Regions from separate parts of the Teredinibacter sp. KSP-S5-2 genome, predicted to be linked through region 2. Evidence: predicted binding sites of a transcription regulator. Region 2 holds the regulator's gene; each other region holds the start of a gene.
What was found. The regulator sigma-54, encoded in region 2, starts transcription at its own class of promoters, with help from an activator protein. The targets are predictions, from matches to a motif close to TGGCACANNNNTTGCNNT.

Region 1: the regulator sigma-54 is predicted to act here: its motif matches at 1,632-1,649, upstream of P5V12_RS06605 (RtcB family protein).
Region 3: the regulator sigma-54 is predicted to act here: its motif matches at 2,786-2,803, upstream of glnA (glutamate--ammonia ligase).
Region 4: the regulator sigma-54 is predicted to act here: its motif matches at 2,039-2,056, upstream of P5V12_RS12950 (chemotaxis protein CheW).

Annotation. Positions count from the first base shown of each region.
Region 1 is NZ_CP120416.1:1,434,389-1,439,510, reverse strand. Features, by position in the region: gene rtcA (RNA 3'-terminal phosphate cyclase) at 1-210, opposite strand, end outside; gene P5V12_RS06605 (RtcB family protein) at 366-1,613, opposite strand; gene rtcR (RNA repair transcriptional activator RtcR) at 1,816-3,408, shown strand; tRNA gene P5V12_RS06595 (tRNA-Ala) at 3,944-4,019, opposite strand; gene P5V12_RS06590 (TonB-dependent receptor) at 4,200-5,122, shown strand, end outside.
Region 2 is NZ_CP120416.1:25,823-30,944, forward strand. Features, by position in the region: gene mgtE (magnesium transporter) at 1-808, opposite strand, end outside; gene P5V12_RS00115 (HPr family phosphocarrier protein) at 913-1,182, opposite strand; gene rapZ (RNase adapter RapZ) at 1,198-2,070, opposite strand; gene ptsN (PTS IIA-like nitrogen regulatory protein PtsN) at 2,088-2,618, opposite strand; gene P5V12_RS00130 (RNA polymerase factor sigma-54) at 2,688-4,178, opposite strand; gene lptB (LPS export ABC transporter ATP-binding protein) at 4,338-5,063, opposite strand; gene lptA (lipopolysaccharide transport periplasmic protein LptA) at 5,088-5,122, opposite strand, start outside.
Region 3 is NZ_CP120416.1:4,148,081-4,153,202, reverse strand. Features, by position in the region: gene P5V12_RS17580 (TorF family putative porin) at 322-981, shown strand; gene glnA (glutamate--ammonia ligase) at 1,112-2,518, opposite strand; gene thiI (tRNA uracil 4-sulfurtransferase ThiI) at 2,949-4,406, shown strand; gene P5V12_RS17565 (hypothetical protein) at 4,419-4,862, shown strand; gene P5V12_RS17560 (hypothetical protein) at 4,964-5,122, opposite strand, start outside.
Region 4 is NZ_CP120416.1:3,010,300-3,015,421, reverse strand. Features, by position in the region: gene P5V12_RS12965 (flagellar motor protein MotB) at 1-179, shown strand, start outside; gene P5V12_RS12960 (ParA family protein) at 330-1,091, shown strand; gene P5V12_RS12955 (chemotaxis protein CheW) at 1,117-1,992, shown strand; gene P5V12_RS12950 (chemotaxis protein CheW) at 2,152-2,637, shown strand; gene P5V12_RS12945 (DUF2802 domain-containing protein) at 2,641-3,072, shown strand; gene P5V12_RS12940 (hypothetical protein) at 3,100-3,660, shown strand; gene P5V12_RS12935 (YciK family oxidoreductase) at 3,667-4,440, opposite strand; gene P5V12_RS12930 (HAD-IA family hydrolase) at 4,451-5,122, opposite strand.

The DNA of each region.
Region 1 (5,122 bases), 1.4 Mb from region 2:
AGAACCGAGCACCGCCCCTTCCACTTTTGCATCACAGATTTCCTGCGCAGCCTTTAAACAAGTTAGATGCTGTCGTAATAACCCAGGCTTTTTCCTACCTGAGCGTATATTTTTTATTGTTACCGGCTCCCCCAAGCACATTGAAAGCGTTAAACTGGTACGAAAAACCTGCCCTCCCCCTTCGCCTTGTGAGCCATCTATTATTTTCATTTTATATCCTTAATGTAGGTAGCCATCCGTAGCCTCTTTGTCCATTAAAACACTTCATTTCAAAATTAAAGATATCCCTATCACCCTTTAATACCGAACCAACTTTGCAGCTGGAAACTTCCTGTCACTTAGATCCTGCCTCACCAAGAACCTGCTTACCCCTTAACACATACAACTTGCTTCAACGTATAAACCACTTCCACCAAATCCTTTTGTGCTTCCATGACCTTTTCGATTGGCTTATACGCCGACGGGGTTTCGTCAATCACGCCTTCATCCTTACGGCATTCCACTCCCTCGGTCGCTTGACGATGCTCTTCCAATGAAACTAATTTTTTTGCTTTAGTTCGTGACATGATTCGTCCTGCACCATGACTACAACTACAAAAGCTTTCCTCATTACCCAATCCGCGAACAATGATAGATCTCGCCCCCATACTTCCTGGAATGATACCCATCTCACCTTCGCGAGCACGAACAGCACCCTTACGGGTTACCAGAATATTTTTTCCGTAATGGTTTTCACGGGACACATAGTTATGATGGCAATTTACCGCCTCCATTCGCGCATCAAACTCTCGATGCAGCGTATCTTTAACCGCACCAATAACACGCGCCATCATTACTTCCCGATTAATTCGCGCAAAACTTTGCGCCCATTCAACCGCCTCAACATATTCATCAAAATGCTCAGTACCTTCAGGCAAATACGCCAGGTCAGAATCTGGAAGCTGAATATGCCAACGCTCCATATCTCTTTTTGCCTTCTGAATAAAGTGCGTACCAATACGGTTACCCACTCCACGAGAACCGCTATGCAGCATTAGCCATACGCTATCGTGTTCATCCAGGCACATTTCTATAAAATGGTTTCCGGTTCCCAACGTCCCCAAATGGTTAATATTGTTTGTGCTTTTTAGTACTCGATGCTTTTCAGTTAGCACATCAAACTGAGCCGAAAGCGGCGCCCATGCTCTCATTACATCTTCCGGGATATTTGCCCAAGCACCTTTATCGCGACCTCCCCTAGCATGAGCAGAACGTCCATGCGGTACCGCACGCTCAATCGCATTTCTAATTGCCGCCAAATTATCTGGCAGATCAGAAGCCTTTAAGCTGGTACGCACAGCCATCATTCCACAACCGATATCCACACCAACGGCCGCAGGAATTACAGCACCTAAAGTTGGCACCACACTCCCAATGGTCGCCCCTTTACCCAAATGAACATCTGGCATTGCAGCTATCCACTTATGAATAAAGGGCAGACGGGCAATATTTTTTAGTTGCTGTTTTGCGTCTAACTCAAAAGAAACACCTTTAGTCCACGACTTAATTGGCACCCCACCGTCTTGCATTACTTCATAAGCATGTTCAATCACTGCTTTTTCCTCTTTATTCATTTAATTCACGCCTCTCATATAGCGAAGACAATGCCAAGTTTTCATAAAGGCCCCAAAACAAACTGTAACTCATTGTTTTGCTTATATTTTTTAAAAAGACAAAAAATTAGACCATAATCCACCCTCTTAAAATAGCAAGCAAATATATCTTTTTCGATAGCCATCTAATATATTTGATACCTTACACATGCAAGGAGAACCCATGAAAACTGTCGCTATCAGCATACTCGGCACCGTGCTAGACAAACGAGGCAAGCGCAGTAAGCGTTGGGACAAATGGCGACCTACGGTTTCTATGTTCCAACATGATGACCTACTGATAGACAGGCTCGACCTTGTACTAGACAAAAACCACCAGCGCCTTGCAGACCAAGTAACAGAAGATGTTCAGCACGCCTCACCTGAAACCAAAGTAGTTCATCACTACGTTAATTTTGAAAACCCGTGGGACTTTGAAACGGTTTACAGCGAGCTTCTTGATTTTTGCAGAGGCTACACATTTAAACCTGGCCGAGAACAGTACCTAACCCACATCACCACAGGCACACACGTTGCCCAAATATGCTTGTACCTTTTGACGGAAGCTGGCTATCTCCCCGGCAAATTACTTCAAACCTCTCCCCCCAGAAAAGAAAGTGGCAATGCGGGTGAATACCAAATTATCGATTTGGATCTTTCAAAATATGACCAAATTGCTTCCCGCTTTCAAAAAGAACACACAGAAGGCACCTCTTACTTAAAAGGCGGCATTGAAACCAATAATAAAAAATTCAACGCAATGATTGAGCAATTAGAGAAAGTCTCCATTCGCTCAACCGAACCTATTTTGATAACAGGCCCAACTGGGGCAGGTAAATCTCAACTAGCGCAACGGGTATACGAACTTAGAAAACACAGAGGCAATCTGGAAGGCAACCTTGTTGCAGTTAACTGCGCAACATTGCGCGGTGAAAATGCCATGTCTGCACTCTTTGGCCATAAAAAGGGGGCATTTACTGGCGCAACCACTGACAGACCCGGACTATTAAAAGAAGCAGACCAAGGTCTTCTCTTTCTCGATGAAGTTGGCGAGTTAGGCCTGGACGAACAGGCTATGCTGCTGCGAGCAATAGAAGATAAAAGGTTTATTCCGTTTGGCGCAGACAAAGAAACCAGCAGTGATTTTCAGCTTATTGCCGGCACAAATAGAGATTTAGCAAAATTTGCCCGCGAAGGCAAATTCAGAGAGGATCTACTGGCCAGAATAGACCTATGGGAATACTGCCTTCCCTCCCTAAGAGAAAGGCCAGAAGATATTGAACCCAACATTGAATATGAGCTTGAGAAATTTGCCACCAAAAGAGGTCAGTTAATCAGCTTCAATAAAACGGCTAGAGACATCTACCTAAGATTTAGCCAATCCCCCGAAGCAAAGTGGTCCGCCAATTTCAGAGACCTGAATGCAAGTATTACCCGCATGGGCACTCTGGCCGATGGCGGGCGCATAACCGCAAACTTGGTAAAGGAAGAAATAAGCCGATTAAAAGCAAAATGGAAAACTTCTACCCAAGCAGGTGAAAACCAGGTTGAACAGGCAAGAGAACTGTTAGGTGATGCAAGGTTTAGCCAACTCGACCTTTACGACCAAATTATTTTGGCTGGCATTACAAATGTATGTAGAAACTCCAGCTCTATGGCCGAAGCAGGCAGAACACTGTTTAACTTAAGCCGTACAGCCAAAAAATCGACCAATGATTCGCATCGCATTCGACAGCTTCTGGAAAAATATGGCGTTTCGTTTGATGAGTTGCGGTGAGGCACTATTACAACGTTGAGCTTTGTAGCTTCTCTGCCTGTTTTGGCCGTTTAAGCTTCTTCAATGCTTCTACAGCGGTGGCCTTCAATGCTGGAGCCATATAAAAGTTCTTTCTACGCCGCAACTTATTAAAAATTCTTAACACAGCCATGGCGTCATATTGGACTAAATATGACGCTAGCTCCTCGTCCACCCAGTAATGGTCAACAGCTTGCTTATAAAGAGCCCTCTTCAACTCTCTAAGGCCAGATAACGGTTTGTCACGTATTTGTCACGCAACTTCGGTGACAACAAAAAGCGTTGCGGGAGAGTTAGAAAAAATTACTGAGTTTTCGACCAGCTAATTAACACGATACCTATGAGTAAATGAAGTTTCAGGTTAAGTTTTTGGCGTTGGGATCGGGCCGCTCTCGGCATCCATGCCTACGCGGCACGCGGGCTTCCTGCCCGCGACCGCTGAGCCAAGAACCATCTCTCTGAACTTCTACAGGACAAACAAAAAACCCCCGTCCGATGGACGAGGGTTTTGTTTGTTTGGTGGAGCCTAGCGGGATCGAACCGCTGACCTCAACACTGCCAGTGTTGCGCTCTCCCAGCTGAGCTAAGGCCCCGAATTGAGGAGGCGCATTGTATCAGCCAGTGGGAGTGTGTCAACTTTTTGTTAACACCTGCACCACCTCAATCAAACCCAAACCTTTCGCCCCAATAAACATATTGACTCATAAATGATAATCTATATCATTCGCATTTTTATTTTCGCCGAGAGGCGCTTTTATTGGGGAAGGTTTTTAATGAGTTTACGTGTTAGCAAGCCATGCGCTTTGGCCCTATCGGTTTCTGCAAGTATCGCACAAGCCGATGTTCAGGCACCTTATGTTGAAGAAATGATTGTCACCGGTAGCCGGGTGTTGGAGCGTATTGATGAAGTGCCGGCTTCAGTCACAGTGATATCCGCAGCAGAAATCGCGGAAGACATTAAGGTGAACACGGAACTAAGTTCTTTGCTCGGAATACGCGTTCCAGGTATGTCCGCCAGTACGGGCTCCAGTAGCAACTCTGGTCAAAACTTGCGCGGCCGTCCACCGCTTATTTTGATTGATGGTGTTCCTCAATCCACCCCACTACGTAATGGCAAGCTGGGTATTCGGTCGATTGATGCCGGTGTTATCGAGAATATTGAGGTCATTAAAGGCGCAACTTCCGTTTACGGTAACGGCGCTGCGGGTGGTGTCATCAATTACATTACCAAGAAAGCGCGCACTGATAGTTCACTAAATGGTGAGCTGGCTTTCGGCACAAATTTCTCTGCGATCAATACGGAAGATACTCTGGGCACACGTATTCAATTGGGTGTAGACGGCGGTATTGATCAATTCAATTATTTGATTAACGGCGTACTGGAAAACAACGGTGTTCAGCGTGACGCGGAAGGCGATGTCATTGGTTTGCAGTATGGTTTGTCTGATGTGGAAAGCAGAAACCTTTTAACCAAGTTCGGTTTTAATTTTAATGATAAAAACATTGTGAGCTTGAGTTACAACTATTACGAAGGCAGACAAGATACCGATTACGTGAATGTACACGGAAGTGTCAACTCCGGCGTTAAGAGCTACGCAATAAAGAACGGAGAAAAAATTCCTGGTGAGCCACAAGGCCCGGATGGAAATGAAAACATCACTCTGAAGTATGTTAGTGAAGATTGGTTCGGGAATAC
Region 2 (5,122 bases):
GACTCATTAGAGAGTGATCAGCATCTTCCCGGATTACGTCCACCACGTCATCGATAGTGATACGCCCAAGGAGCTTTCCCTGGTCATCCACAACCGGAGCGGAAATCCAGTCGTGTTGTTCAAACAGAATTGCGACTTCACTATCGACCATATTTGCTGGTATGGCGTTAATGTCTGTCACCATGACTTCGCGTACGGTGGTACTGGGGTCTGAGGTCAGTAATTTACTTAACGGCAACAAACCGAGATATTCATCTTTACGGTTAACGACTATCAGACTATCAGTGGAAGGCGGTAATTCGTTATGTCGGCGCAAGTAGCGCAGTACAACATCCAAGGTAAACCTGGGGCGTACGGTGATGGTATCGGTGTTGGTTAAGCCGCCTGCCGTTTCTTCGTCGTAGGAGAGTACTGCCTCAACGCGTTGTCGGTCTTGCTCGGTCATAGCCGACAGCACTTCTTGAATAACTTGCTCGGGCAGTTGTTGCAGAATATCTGCAATGTCATCCGTTTCCAGGCCTTCGGTTATTTCGGCAACGGCTTCAGCGTCCATGTCGCTGAGTATGTGCGACCGAAGTTCATCCGGTAATTCTTCAATGACTTCACCGGTGCTGGATTTATCGACCAACTCCCACAACAGTGTTCTGGAAGGTGGCGGTGACGATTCTATGAGACGGGCTATTTCTACCGGCTTTAGTCCATTTACCAGACGGGCAATTTGACGCAAGGTACCGCCGTCGAGCATATTGTGAATACGCTCGATATGAACCCTGGATGGGTGCTTGATTTCTTCCGCGGGGGCTTGCATTCAATAAAAAACTCTACTGTTTATGAGGAGTTTGACTCGCTATCAAATTTTTGCTGGAGCAGAAGATAACGAAAGCTAAATTAGATTGCTACAGAAATATTCTTTTATTCTCCTTCGCCAAATTTATCGTTAATTAAATCACACAGTGCGTCCATGGCTTCCTGTTCGTCATTTCCTTCGGTCACAAGTGTGACTTCACTGCCTTTGGTTGCAGCAAGGAGCATGAGAGAAATAATGCTTTTTACGTCTACCTGCTTATCGTTAAAAGAAATCATCACGCGGCTTTCATAGCGGTTGGCCAAGTTGGAAAGCTTGGTTGCAGCGCGGGCGTGCAGACCGAGTTTATTGATGATTTCAATTTTTCTTTCAAGCATGAATTCGTTCCTGAATTACTGTCCGGGGATCTGTTCTAGTTGACGATGGCGAACCTGAACATTTCCATAGTGTTGTTTCATCTGCTGGCTTAAGCGTTCACACAGGTATACGGAACGATGCATACCCCCCGTACAGCCAATCGCAATGGTTAAATAGCTGCGGTTGCTTTGTTCGAACTGAGGTGCCCACTTGTGAATAAAATGGTATAGATCCTCTTCCATTTCCTGTACTTCTTTTTGTCTGGCGAGGAAATTTATAACTTCTTCCTCCAGTCCCGATTTGGATCTGAGTTCTGGGCTCCAGTACGGATTTGGTAAACAGCGTACATCGAAGACAAAATCGGCATCGACTGGGACGCCATATTTAAAGCCAAAGGAGGTAAACATAATTGCCGTTCCCGAAGAAGATTCCCCGACAACCAAACGCTTAATGGTTCCACGTAGTTCATGGATACTCATACGCGTGGTGTCGATGGTAAAACTTGCAGAATTGGCAATAGGAGCAAGGATCTGCTTTTCTTTGGCAATGGCCTCATTGAGACCAATGTTATCGTCTGACAGAGGGTGTTTACGGCGGGTTTCGCTAAAACGTTTTAAGAGTACTTCCCTTGAAGTATCCAGATAAACAACGTCGCCACTAGTTCCCGGGTGTGTTAGGGAACGGATAATATCCGGTACCTTACTTAAATCACTATGGAAATTACGGGCATCAATGCCAACGGCAATTTTCTGTTCGCTTTGCTTATTAGCGGATTGAATATGCGCGATTAAGGCGGGTAATAGATCAGCGGGAAGATTATCTATGCAGGTGAAACCTTCGTCTTCTAGAAGGTGTAAGGCTGAGGTTTTGCCCGACCCTGATCTGCCACTGATAATAACTAAACGCATATTGCCACCTTGTTTTATTAATGGCTGGTTTGTTGAGTGATGAGCTGAAATAGCTGCTCGTCGCTGGATGCTTCGCGAAGGTGTTTTACCAGTTCCGCTTTTTGCATGGCTTCGGCGACGTTTGCCAGGGTTTCCAGGTGCTCTGCTTCAGCATTTTCCGGCACCAACATGGCGAACAGTAAATCGACAGGTCGACTGTCTGCGGAATCGAAATCGATGGGGTCGTCCAGTGTGATACAAGCTCCCAGTGTTTCGCCTCCGGTATTACAGCGGCAATGCGGAATGGCAATGCCTTCACCGATACCCGTTGAACCTAATTTTTCCCGTTCAACCAGATTGGTAAATAGTTCGTCGGCGTCTATCCCTTCGCAATACTGTGCAAAAAGGTACGAAAGCTGCTCAAGGAGCTTCTTTTTACTGGTGGAATTCCATTTGGCCCGTGTTCGATCCTGAGTGAGAATTGATTTTATTTGCATGACTTTCGGATACTTACTTTTAAACCATTCATAACCAAAAAAACCAAAAGCATGGGTACCGCTTTTGGTCATTTATAACCTAACTATTTTACCAGTATTTGATACTGGCTTCAGGGGTGCCAACCCTAACATTATTGGCGTTTACACTAAACGTTTACGCTCATTGGACGGGGGAATACCCAGTGATTCACGGTATTTCGCAATCGTCCTTCGTGCAACCTTGATACCTTGTTCTGCAAGGAGTGCTGTAATTTTAGAATCACTGAGCGGCTTTTTCGCGTTTTCTGCCGCAACCAGTTTTTTAATTATGGCTCGAATTGCTGTCGATGAGCACTCTCCGCCACTGTCTGTAGCAACATGGCTGGAGAAAAAGTATTTCAGTTCAAAAATCCCCTGTGGGGTATGCATATATTTCTGCGTGGTAACACGCGAAATGGTGGATTCATGCATTTCCACTTCTTCTGCCACATCATGTAAGACCATCGGTCGCATGGCTTCCGGTCCATGATCGAGAAACCCCTGTTGTTTTTCAACAATGCATGTCGCGACCTTTAATAAGGTTTCATTGCGGCTTTGCAGGCTTTTCAAAAACCAGCGGGCTTCCTGTAGGTTATCCCGAAGAAAGGTGTTGTCACTGCTGGAGTCGGCGCGCTTAACCAGAGAAGCATAGTCCTGATTAATGCGTATTTTAGGGGCTATCTCCGGATTGAGTTGTACCTGCCAGCGGTTGTTTTCCTTTTGTACGAAAACATCTGGTACTACGTATTCTGCGGTCTCAGTACTGATGGCATCGCCGGGTCTGGGATTAAGGCTCTGAATCAGGGCAATGGCTTTTTGCAGCTGCGGCTCTTTTACTTTGAGCCTGCGCATGAGTTGTTTGAAGTCTCTGCTACCTAGCAACTCCAAATACTGGTTTACGATACTTTTCGCGGTGGCCAGCTCTTCTGTTTCCGGTGCTAAATGGGAAAGCTGAATCATCAGGCATTCACGAATGTCCTGGCTGGCTACCCCAACCGGATCGAACTGTTGGACGCGATGCAGGACGGCAATGACTTCGTCCATTTCCAACTCTTCGTGATGCTTTACTATGCCCTCGAATATTTCGTCCGCGGTTTGGCTGAGCATTCCCGAGGGTTCGACGGCATCAATAATAACTTCGGCGATCTCCCGATCCAGATCGGACATGGGAGTCAAGTTAAGTTGCCAGTGGAGGTGATCCTGCAGGGTTTCTGTCACCGCCCGCCGTGATTCAAAGTCGAAATCCTCGTTGTCTGGTTTTGAAAGACCCGAACCGGAAGGTGCAGATTGATAAACATCATCCCAGCTGGTGTCGACGGCAAGATCATTTGGAATGTCCTCGCTCCATTCGCTGTCGGTTGCTGAGGAATCGTCGTAGTTGTCCCGTTCTGAGGTTTCTTGCTCGTTGGACTTGCTTTCTGATTGATCTTTACTGGTGTCTTGAGAGGCTTCTCCACTGTCTTCCTGGGTTTCCAGCATCGGGTTGCTGTCTAACGCTTCCTGAATTTCAGCCTGGAGATCGAGTGTGGAAAGCTGGAGAAGACGAATGGCCTGCTGTAGCTGAGGAGTCATCGTCAGCTGCTGACCCATTTTTAACTGCAGGGTTTGCTTCATAGTCTGCTAAATCTTTGAGATTACTCGAATTTTTTACCAGTAGATTTCAAAAGTTTAGTCGCGACTAGAGCGACAAGCAATGGCTTTTTTGCTTTTTCGAAGCAAAGTTTGTGCCGCGCCAAGAGCTAAGAGGGTAGGTGGATGAGTTTTTGTTGCAAGTTAAAGCGTAAAGTGCTGACCAAGGTATACTTCGCGAACTTTTTTGTTGTTCAGTACTTCGCCCGCATCGCCTTCAGCAATGATATGCCCTTCCGATACAATATAGGCCTTTTCGCAGATATCGAGAGTTTCCCGAACGTTGTGATCAGTGATTAATACCCCGATTCCCCGGTCTCGCAGCTGTTTTATGATGTCCTTAATGTCGCTCACAGAAATAGGGTCGACACCGGCAAAGGGTTCGTCCAGCAAGATAAACTGGGGTTCAGCTGCCAAAGCGCGAGCGATCTCAACGCGTCGTCGTTCACCCCCGGATAACGCCATGCCCAAGCTGTCTTTGATATGGGTAATATGAAATTCTTCGAGCAGGTTCTGCAGGGCTTGGTTTCTGTCTCCCCGCCGTAAATCGTCACGAGTTTCCAATATCGCCATGATATTGTCGGAAACTGTCATTTTTCGGAACACCGATGCTTCCTGCGGAAGATAGCCCAGTCCTGCTTTGGCTCGACCGTGCATTGGCAAATGGGTGACGTCTTTGCCGTCAATAAATACATTACCTCGCTCGGGTTTGACGATGCCGGCAATCATATAAAAGCACGTTGTTTTACCCGCCCCGTTGGGGCCTAGCAAACCAACAACCTGACCGTCATTCACGCTCATGGAAACATCAATAACGACTTGGCGACCTTTGTAGCTTTTGGCGAGGTGTTTGGCGTGCAGCTGGGGCATGAAAACGTTTTTCCTGGATGAATGCTAGTTTTTCAAGGATTTGGCCGGAATGACCATAC
Region 3 (5,122 bases), 910 kb from region 2:
TCATGTCTACCCTCCGCTAATATCTATGTGATCAGGCATGAGAAGCTATCAAAGTTTACGGTGATTGACAAGTTCATTATCCGCATAAATTGATGTGTTTTTATTCGAGCATTCTTTTTATGTATTCTAATATTGAAAGGTTTTTGGCGTGTAAATTCTTTATGTTGTGTGTTGGGTTGAATTGGAGCTTATGTTGCTTCACATTTAATTACTCCGTGATATTTTCGTGATGTATTTGCGATAGCCATGTGAATAATAGTTTCTATATTGAAGGCGCTTTAATTTTCTACCAATAAAAATAATTAAGTAGGAGTGCTTCCCATGTTTTATTTTCGATATCTGTTGTGCTTTCTTTGTTTGTCTTTTACTTGTTCTGTTTATGCCGAACATAAAGTTGGCGCCAGTTTGACTCTGGTTTCCGATCGATTGTTGCGAGGTTTTTCGCTTTCTAATGAGGAGCCATCTTTATATGGTGGTGTGCACTATGGTAATACCAATTTTGGTTTATATGCTGATGCTGTGGTGTTTACCAATATACAAATAAACGGTGAAGATGAGCTTCAGTTGGATGCGGTATTGGGGTACAAATTTGATTTAGATAAAGTCAAACTTGATGTTGGATTCGTGCAGCATGCTTTTTCAGAGTACAGTGAATCCGATTCGGGCGAAGCTTATGCGGGTGTGATTTTTCCCAATTTCAGTTTTCATTACTATGATAACGTGGATGTGGAAGAGGTGTATCTGGATGCGAATGGACATTATCAATTTGCAGAAAAATACAACCTGTTATTGCATCTTGGACAATTGAACTCGGACAACGATAGTGTGGATTTTGTCGATTACAGTGTGCAGGTGAACAGGGACATTGAATGGTTTACAACGTTCAATATCGGTTTAACCTACTCCTATAACGACAATGATGAAGCCTTAAAAGACTTAGCTGGTTCACGGGTGGTTTTGGGAGTGTCAAAACACTGGTAGTTAAATATTTTGTTCTAAACACTCTGCACGGGGTGTTTAATCTTCCATATGAATATTTGAGTGTGTTTTTAAACCGCCAATAAAAAAGGCCGCGTAGTGCGGCCTTTGTTTTAAATGCTTAATTCAGCAATTAAACACTGTAGTACATATCGAACTCAACTGGGTGAGTTGTATGCTCAACGCGGTAAACTTCTTCCATCTTCAAGTCGATGTAAGCGTCGATAGATTCATCAGTGAATACGCCACCTGCAGTCAAGAAGTCGCGATCTGCGTCTAATGCAGCAAGAGCTTCACGAAGTGAACCTGCAACTTGAGGAATCGCTAGTGCTTCTTCTGCTGGCAAGTCGTACAAGTCTTTGTCTGCTGCATCACCAGGGTGGATTTTGTTTTGAATACCGTCGATACCCGCCATCAATAGCGCCGCGAAGCACAAGTATGGGTTAGCGATTGGGTCTGGGAAACGTACTTCAACACGCTTCGCTTTCACGGAAGGTGTGTATGGAATACGGATTGACGCAGAACGGTTACGCGCAGAGTAAGCCAACATAACAGGTGCTTCGAAGCCTGGGATCAAACGCTTATAAGAGTTTGTACCTGGGTTACAGAACGCGTTAAGTGCTTTTGCGTGCTTGATGATACCGCCGATGTAGTAAATCGACATTTCGCTCAATCCTGCGTATGCGTCACCAGCGAATTGGTTTACGCCGTCTTTCCAGAAAGATTGGTGAACGTGCATACCAGAACCGTTGTCGCCAACGATTGGCTTAGGCATAAATGTTGCGGTTTTGCCGTAAGCGTGAGCAACGTTGTGTACACAGTACTTAAGGATTTGTACTTCGTCCGCTTTTTTCACAAGAGTGTTGAATTTAACACCGATCTCACATTGACCAGCAGTGGCCACTTCGTGGTGGTGAACTTCAACGTCAAGACCCATTTCTTCCATCGCAGCACACATAGCAGCACGAAGGTCGTGTAGAGAGTCAACAGGAGGAACTGGGAAGTAACCACCTTTAACTCGAGGGCGGTGACCCATGTTACCGTCTGAGAATTCGTGGCCAGTTGACCATGCGGCTTCTTCAGAGTTGATTTTTACAAATGAGCCTGACATGTCAGAGCCCCACTTGATGTCATCAAAGACGAAAAATTCAGGTTCTGGACCGAAGAAAGCAGTATCACCAAGACCAGTTGACTTCAAGTAGTCTTCAGCACGCTTGGCAACAGAACGTGGGTCACGCTCGTAACCTTGCATAGTGTTTGGCTCAACGATGTCACAACGAACGATAACAGTAGGCTCGTCAGTGAAAGGGTCAAGAATTGCAGTTGTGTCGTCTGGAAGAAGAATCATGTCAGACTCGTTAATACCCTTCCAGCCAGAGATAGAAGAGCCGTCGAACATTTGACCATTTTCGAAAAATTCTTCATCAACATATCGTGATGGAATGGTTACGTGTTGCTCTTTACCTTTAGTGTCGGTAAAACGCAGGTCAACCCAGCGCGCTTCGCTTTCTTTAATTAGATTCAGAGTCTTCTCTGACATGAGGATGCCTCCAGGGTCTCGGCCCAACAAATATATGGATTTTGAAGTTGTATCTGGGCAGCTTAAGGCTTCTTACTGTATTAATGAGTAAGGCGGTTATACTCAGATGAAGGCAAGTTACGGTAAACTTGCCTTCCTTCGAGGAAACCATCTCATTGGATACGTAGATCTATAAGATGCTCAGGGGAAATCTGCTTTTTCGCTCGTCTTTGCGAGCTGCAATCTTAATGCAATCTCGCGAATACGCAAGATAAGCTTGCCTCCAATAGGGCAATATATGTGCCAGATTAAAAATCTGGTTTTTTTTCTTGAAAAACAAGAGCTTATTCAGGAAGAGGTGGAAGAGGAGAAAAATGTCTGCACTAATTTGGTGCGGTTTTGATTGGTTTTGCACCTGTCTGGTGCGTAATGATTGTGTGTTCGTTTGTTTATGAATTTTATCGTACGTCTTTTCCCTGAAATTACCATTAAAAGTCCACCCGTTCGTAAGCGATGGACCAAGCACCTTACTGAAAACCTGAGAACGCTATCGCGTCGTATACACGAAAAAGCTTCGGTCATTCAGGATTGGGACAGGCTGGAAGTGCGTGTGCCATCCGAGGACGATTCAGTGAAGGAGCAGATGATTGATTTGCTTGCACGTACTCCTGGGATTGCCAACTTTTCCTATGTTCGCGCGCACCCTTTCTCCACTATGCATGATATTTATGAGTTGACCTTTGATGCATGGAAGGACGGGTTGAGTGGAAAAACTTTTTGTGTCCGTGTTAAGCGTAGCGGTAAACACGATTACACCTCGACGGAGATTGAGCAATATGTGGGTGGTGGTCTAAACCAGAATTGTGATACGGCTGGGGTGAAGTTAAAAGACCCGGATGTGACCGTCAATTTAGAGGTAAAAGATCAAACCTGTTACATCGTCGAACAGAAATACGAAGGTTTGGGTGGGTTCCCAGTTGGTACTCAGGATTCTGTTCTGTCTTTGGTTTCTGGTGGTTTCGACTCCACCGTCGCCAGTTATATGATGATTCGTCGTGGTCTTCGAACACACTATTGCTTTTTTAATCTTGGCGGGCGGGACCATGAGCTGGGGGTGAAGGAGATAGCCTTCTATTTGTGGAATCGTTATGGCTCTTCCCATCGAGTCCGTTTTATTACTGTGCCGTTTGAAGGTGTGGTAAGTGAAATTCTGCAAAAAATAAATCCGTCGAACATGGGGGTTGTGCTTAAACGCATGATGTTTCGTGCTGCGGACAAAATCGCAGAGAAAGGTGGAATTCAGGCGCTGGTAACAGGGGAAGCCATTGCTCAGGTTTCCAGTCAAACGATTACTAATTTGTCGGCTATTGATGCGGTAACGGATAAGCTGGTTCTGCGTCCGCTTATTGTGATGGATAAGCCCGATATTATTAAACTCTCCCGTAAAATAGGTGCTGAAGAGTTTTCCGCTAACATTCCTGAATATTGCGGTGTGATTTCTGTTAAGCCATCTTCTAAAGTTAAGTTGGAGCGGGTCGAAAAAGAGGAAGCTGGTTTCGATTTTGATAAGTTGGAAGACGCAATTGCTAATTCCCGTGTGCAGGCAATTGACGAGGTTATGGAAGATGTTGAGCAAAGGGTAGTTGTTCAGGAGGTGCAGGAGATTGGTGATAATCAGATAGTTATTGATATTCGACATCCTCATGAGAGAGAAATGCGTCCATTGTCTGAAGAATTGGAAGTTGTTGAAATTCCTTTTTATAGTTTATCGACAGAGTTTTCCGGGTTGGACCAGAATAAACAATACTGCCTATTCTGTGATAAAGGTGTAATGAGTAAGCTTCATGCGGCACACTTGATTGATGATGGATATCAGAACGTGTTGGTATTCCGACCAATGAAAAAGTAGGTTAAAGCAAATATGAAATTAACGACTAAGCAAAATCTGGGAGTGGTTATCGGTGGTGTTGCTGTAGTTGTATTGGCAAGTTTTTTAACGCTTTACTTTTCCGGTGTGATTTTTCCTGATGGATTTGGCGGTAAGAAAAAGGGATATCAAAATGTCACGTTTACTGATGCGGTCCTGACCTGTGAAAAAGAAACCAGAGACAGCTATGGTAATAAAATTAAGTTACTGACGGTAGATAATCACTCTAGCCGTTACGAGCAAAATGCATTTTTGTATAAGATTTTTTTAAAAATGAATTTGCGCAACAAGGAAAACAAACCTGCTCTTCATTATATAAGTTGTTTTGTTAAATCAAGTAATGGACGAATTGCAAAATATGATGTGTATGAAGAGAAGGAGTCGAAAACCGAAGCAAATAGAAAGGGAGATTCTAACGCTTTTGGTTGGCCAAGATAAGTCAATACTGCCTCCCTTTGATTTTTGTGGCCAAAGGACGAGTATAAATTACCCGCTGAGCGGATGATTTATACTCGTTAGTCGTCGATGTTGGCAGTGCTTTACTTGGGGGTTAGTGCTATTTCCCAGTTGTCTGGCAAAGAGAATAAAAACACTTCCCGATGGGGGAGACGCCCTCCCCAGTTGTTCGAAACATAAATTCTGTTACCAAATAGATTTATTGCAGCAGGTGCTTCGTCGCGGTAGTTGCCGTCATAACG
Region 4 (5,122 bases), 2.0 Mb from region 2:
AACCGCTATCGGAATCAGAGATTAGCCAAGAGCTAGAGAATGATTCCTCCAGCGATGGGGTCGAAGAAGCCGATGAACAAGCTATTCAGCCGTATAAATTAAAGGATGGTGGTTTGTTGTTTACCAGTGATCCTGATTCCCCCAGGCTTCAAAGCGAAGAAAATCGAGAGTCGAAATAATTGGCGCGAGATTTGCCTCTGTTTATATTGGAATAGATTTTTCTGCCGGTGCGGCAACAATACCTATTAGTTTGTTTATATATTCGTCAATCAATAGGAAGGTTTTCACCGCACGGCAATAAACCATTATGAGGCGCGTAGGTTAGTTTTTTGATTACTTGGACTGTAGCAAATCAGAAAGGTGGTGTGGGTAAGACCACAACAACTGTTGCTCTTGGTGGGTTAGCTACTGAGCAGGGCAAGCGGGTGTTGTTAGTCGATATGGACCCACACGGCTCTCTGACATGCTATTTTCGGTTAAACCCTGAAAATATCGAAGCCAGTGTTTTTACCTTGTTCGAGCAGCGTTCTCAATTATCTGAAGCACTTGTTGGGCAAATTCTGACTCCAACTCCCTATGCCAATTTGTGTTTATTGCCCGCTTCTATGGCTCTGGCAACTCTTGAGCGTAAAGCTATTGGTGATGGCATGGGGCTAGTGTTGCTGAATACCCTTGCGCAGATAAAGGACAGTTTTGACTTGGTTATCATTGACTGCCCCCCGCAATTGGGTGTGTTGATGATCAATGCGTTAGCGGCCTGCAATCAATTGCTCATTCCGGTACAAACGGAGTTTCTCGCTTTAAAAGGTTTGGATCGAATGTTACATACCTTGACTATGCTGGGTAAATCTCGCAAGCAAGAACTGAAGTACTGTGTGGTGCCAACCATGTTTGATCGACGAACTCAGGCTTCAGTATCCAGTTTGAGAACGCTGAGAAATGACTATAGTAATGTTGTATGGCCAGGAAAAATTCCGGTGGATACCAAGTTAAGGGATGCTAGTAAAGCCGGCGTGCCGCCCAATTTGTTTGATCCAGAGGGGCGAGCGATGGAAGCATACAAGTCGTTGTATAAATATATGCAGGAATAAATGATATTTGGTGTGGTAATGGTTTATGTCTGGAGATAGTGCAAAAACAGCGTTAGAAGATTACTTCGCGGATTTATTACGTGAGGATGATCCTGCTGCACAGTCGCAAGAGCTATCTCCGAAACCTTCGTTAGCTGAACACACCCCACCAGCGGAGATCAGTTCTCAGCAGGTAGTGCCGTCTGCCAAGTTGGCACCGAAGGTTTCCCCCAAGCCTCAGGCTGAAGTTGAGATAAAACCTGTTCAGGAAAAGCTGGAGAGGGAAAAGCGTGAGCAATTACAGGCGCTACTGAATACCCGGCCGTTGCAAATAAAGCCTCGGGTCGAGACAAAAATTAAAACAGAAGTTGTTGTTGAACCGGTTGTTGAAAAAATAACGGAAACGGTACTTGATGACCTCCACCATGTGAACCAAATGCTTGAGTGGGGTGAGAATGGACGCCCCATGTGGGCTCAGGGACGGTTCGATGCGCTGTTGTTTCAGGTTTCAGGCTTAACATTGGCGGTGCCCTTGATTGCGTTAGGCCAGATTCAGCCTTTAACCGATGAGCTGACGCCAATTTTTGGTCAGTCTGACTGGTTTATGGGGATCCTGCCGACACCCATTGGACAAATCAAAACGGTCAATACTGCATTGTTTGTGATGCCAGAAAAATACAACGATTCTTTTTTAAAAACGGCTAAATATGTTATGACCATTGATGGTTTACCCTGGGGATTGGCGGTGGATTCTGTCAATCAGCCGATCACGTTAAATACTGAAGATGTTAATTGGCGTACCCAGCGAACCAAGCGTCCATGGTTGGCTGGCACGGTGAAATCTGCCATGTGTGCCTTAATCGATATTCCTCAAATGGGTAAGCTTTTATCGGATTCCGAAAAGTCCAGAAAGCCCCATTGATCTTCCTTGTTTATATCAAATAGCCCGGTAAATTCCCTATTGGAGCTGGCATAAAATCTGCTCTTAACTATATTAATGATATATAAACTGCAGAAGAGTGGCTGATTTTTGACACGCCCCTGATCTGAATGAATGTGAGACTGTTGTGAGGACTCCTCTATGGCTGGAAATATGGCAAACAACGCCGCAAGTGATGACCCCGTATTGCAGTGGGTTACCTTTAAGTTGGCAGGGGAGACCTATGGAATCAACGTGATGCAGGTTCAGGAAGTGCTTCGTTACTCCGAAATAGCACCTGTTCCCGGTGCGCCGCATTACGTTTTAGGGATTATAAACCTGCGTGGAAACGTCGTTACAGTAATAGATACTCGTCATAGGTTTGGCATTGAACCTGGCGAAATTACAGACAATACACGCATTGTTATCATAGAAGCTGACAAACATGTCGTCGGAATACTGGTCGATAGCGTGGCAGAGGTAGTATACTTGCGCCAGTCTGAAATTGAGACGGCGCCCAATGTTGGTAATGAAGAAAGTGCCAAGTTTATACAGGGTGTATGTCACAAGAATGACGAACTGCTTATTCTTATCGAACTAGATAAATTGCTCACGGATGACGAGTGGGCAGAACTTGAGGGTGTTTAATTAATGATTCCAACGGTAAATCTTGATCCGGCCTCTTTGGTTCCTCTTCTTTCTATTATGGGTTGCTTTGTAATGCTATTTATACAAATGTACTCTTCTCGTAAGAATGAGGATGCTGTGGAGCGCTTGGAAAAGCTTGAGAAACAGCTCAACATCATTACTTCTGGCTCATTGGGAATGGGTCAACGTATGGTGGCTTTGGAAAACCGTCTCAGTGAATTAAAAAAACAACAAGAACAAATTTCACACAGCGACTCCGATTTTTCCTATACCCAGGCGCAAAAGCTATTAGCCCAGGGCGTATCTTTGGAAGCTATCGCTGCCAATAGCGGTTTATCCCATTCGGAAGTGAGTTTGATGGAGCTATTGCACCGTCACACACAAAAACAGGCGAATGGTTCTTCCAACGTTATGCCGATTAAACAAGGAATGTAATCGTGTTCGGAGGCGTATAAAGTCGTTATGTCTCCAGTCAAAACATTGCTTTATTCCTTTTTTGTAGTCAGCGTTATCGCTGGCTGCACAGTTTCTGATCGTGCCGAATTTACGGATAGTGAAGCTGAAATATCTGACGATTTCTTTGATCGCATACAAGAAAATGTGACGACTAAGCACTGGATTGTTTCTCAGTTGGGTGAGCCCTTCAGGGTGATTGAAGGTGATGATAATCAAGAAATCTATACCTATGAATTTACCAAGGCTTATTATCGCCGCGCAACGTTACTCATATTATTAAGGTATAGCGGTGTCAGTCGCGACGAATCCTATTTCCATGTGTTATTTCAAAAGAATGTGGTGAAAAAACATTGGCACTCGAAAGAGCCGGTTGCGGATGTCGGTCGCTTCTTGGTCAGTTCAAATGAAGATACTGTGGAAGGTGAGGTATCGTCAGAGCCGGCTTCGAAGCCAGATAATAAGAGTGCTGGGCCTTCTTCCACTGAAGGTGAAGGAAGCAAGGATTTGCCCCCTCCTGTTGATGAGGCAAAGCCCCAGTCCCAGCCAACCTCTACACCGATGATCTGACGTGTGTTATCTGGGTTGAGCGTCGAACTGTTGACCGTTGATAAGCTGACTGTCTTTACCCATCAAAAATAAATATCTATTCATAATATCTTCTGGTGTGGTCACTGTTGAAGGGTCTTCCGCAGGGTAGGCTGTTGCACGCATTTTGGTTCGTGTGGCCCCGGGGTTAATGGAGTTAACACGAATATTGGATGTTCCGTCCAGCTCGTCGGCAAGTACCTGAACCAGGTTTTCTATTGCCGCCTTTGATACGGCGTAGGCTCCCCAGTAGGCTTTTCCTTTTAAGCCAACACTGGATCCAGTAAATATGATGCTCGCGTCTTGGGATTTCTCCAGTAATGGCAGGAGAGATTTTGTCATCATAAAAGGAGCGGTGACATTTACATGCAGTATTTTTTCCCACTCTTCAACTTTGTAGTTGGCGATGGGGGTTCTTGCACCCAGTTCGCTCGCGTTGTGCAATATGCCGTCTAGTACACCAATTTCATTTTCTATGGCATCTCGCAGGGCGTCATAGTCATGCGCGGTAGCACCTTCGAAGTTCATCGGGAAAATAGCTGGCTGGGCACCACCTGCTGCTTCAATTTCATCGTAAACTGATTCCAGCTTGGAGAGTGTGCGACCAATGAGTATGACGGTTGCACCGTATTTGGCATATGTCAGGGCTGCTGCTCGGCCGATACCGTCGCCAGCACCAGTTACTATGATGTTTTTGCCCTTGAGTAGATCTTTTTTGGCCTGATATTGGGTTAAAAATTCAGAGTCAATGGTGGTGGTCACTGAGCATTCCTCAACTTGCTTGCACATATTTATTTATTATTGGCCATAGCTGGCTGGCGTGCTCAACACTGTGTGTTGCCCCCCAGCGTGTATGGTCTTGTTCATTACTTATATAGCCGTAACCGACTGAAATTGTACTGGTTCCGGCATTGGTGCCACATTCGATATCACGTAAATGGTCGCCAATATAAATGGCCTCTGATGGCTGACATCCGCTCTGTTCGCAGGCCAGTAATAGCGAGTCTGGCGCTGGCTTTTTGTGGCGAACATGATCCGGGCAGACGATAGTGCGTGGGCGACTGGCAAAATCGAACCTTTCTATTAACGGTTCGGTATATGCCCATGGTTTGTTGGTTACAATGCCCCAATCAATATTGCTATAGGTTAATTCTGAGATCAGCTCTTCTATTCCTGGATAAGGGCGGGTATGGGTCGAAAGATCTTCCAGATATAAATCGAGTAGTTGCTGGCGCAGTTCGGCAAAATTTTCGTCTTTGGGTGTGACATTAAATGCCAGTTTGAGCATGGCGTTGGCACCATCAGAAACGATTTCAGTAATCTTTTCCACTGGCAGAACGTCTATGCCTTTTTGATGTAGCAAACGATTGAGTGCGTGTGCTAGATCAGGTGCAGTGTCCAGAAGTGTTCCGTCGAGGTCAAAAAATACGGCTCGCAAACTCAT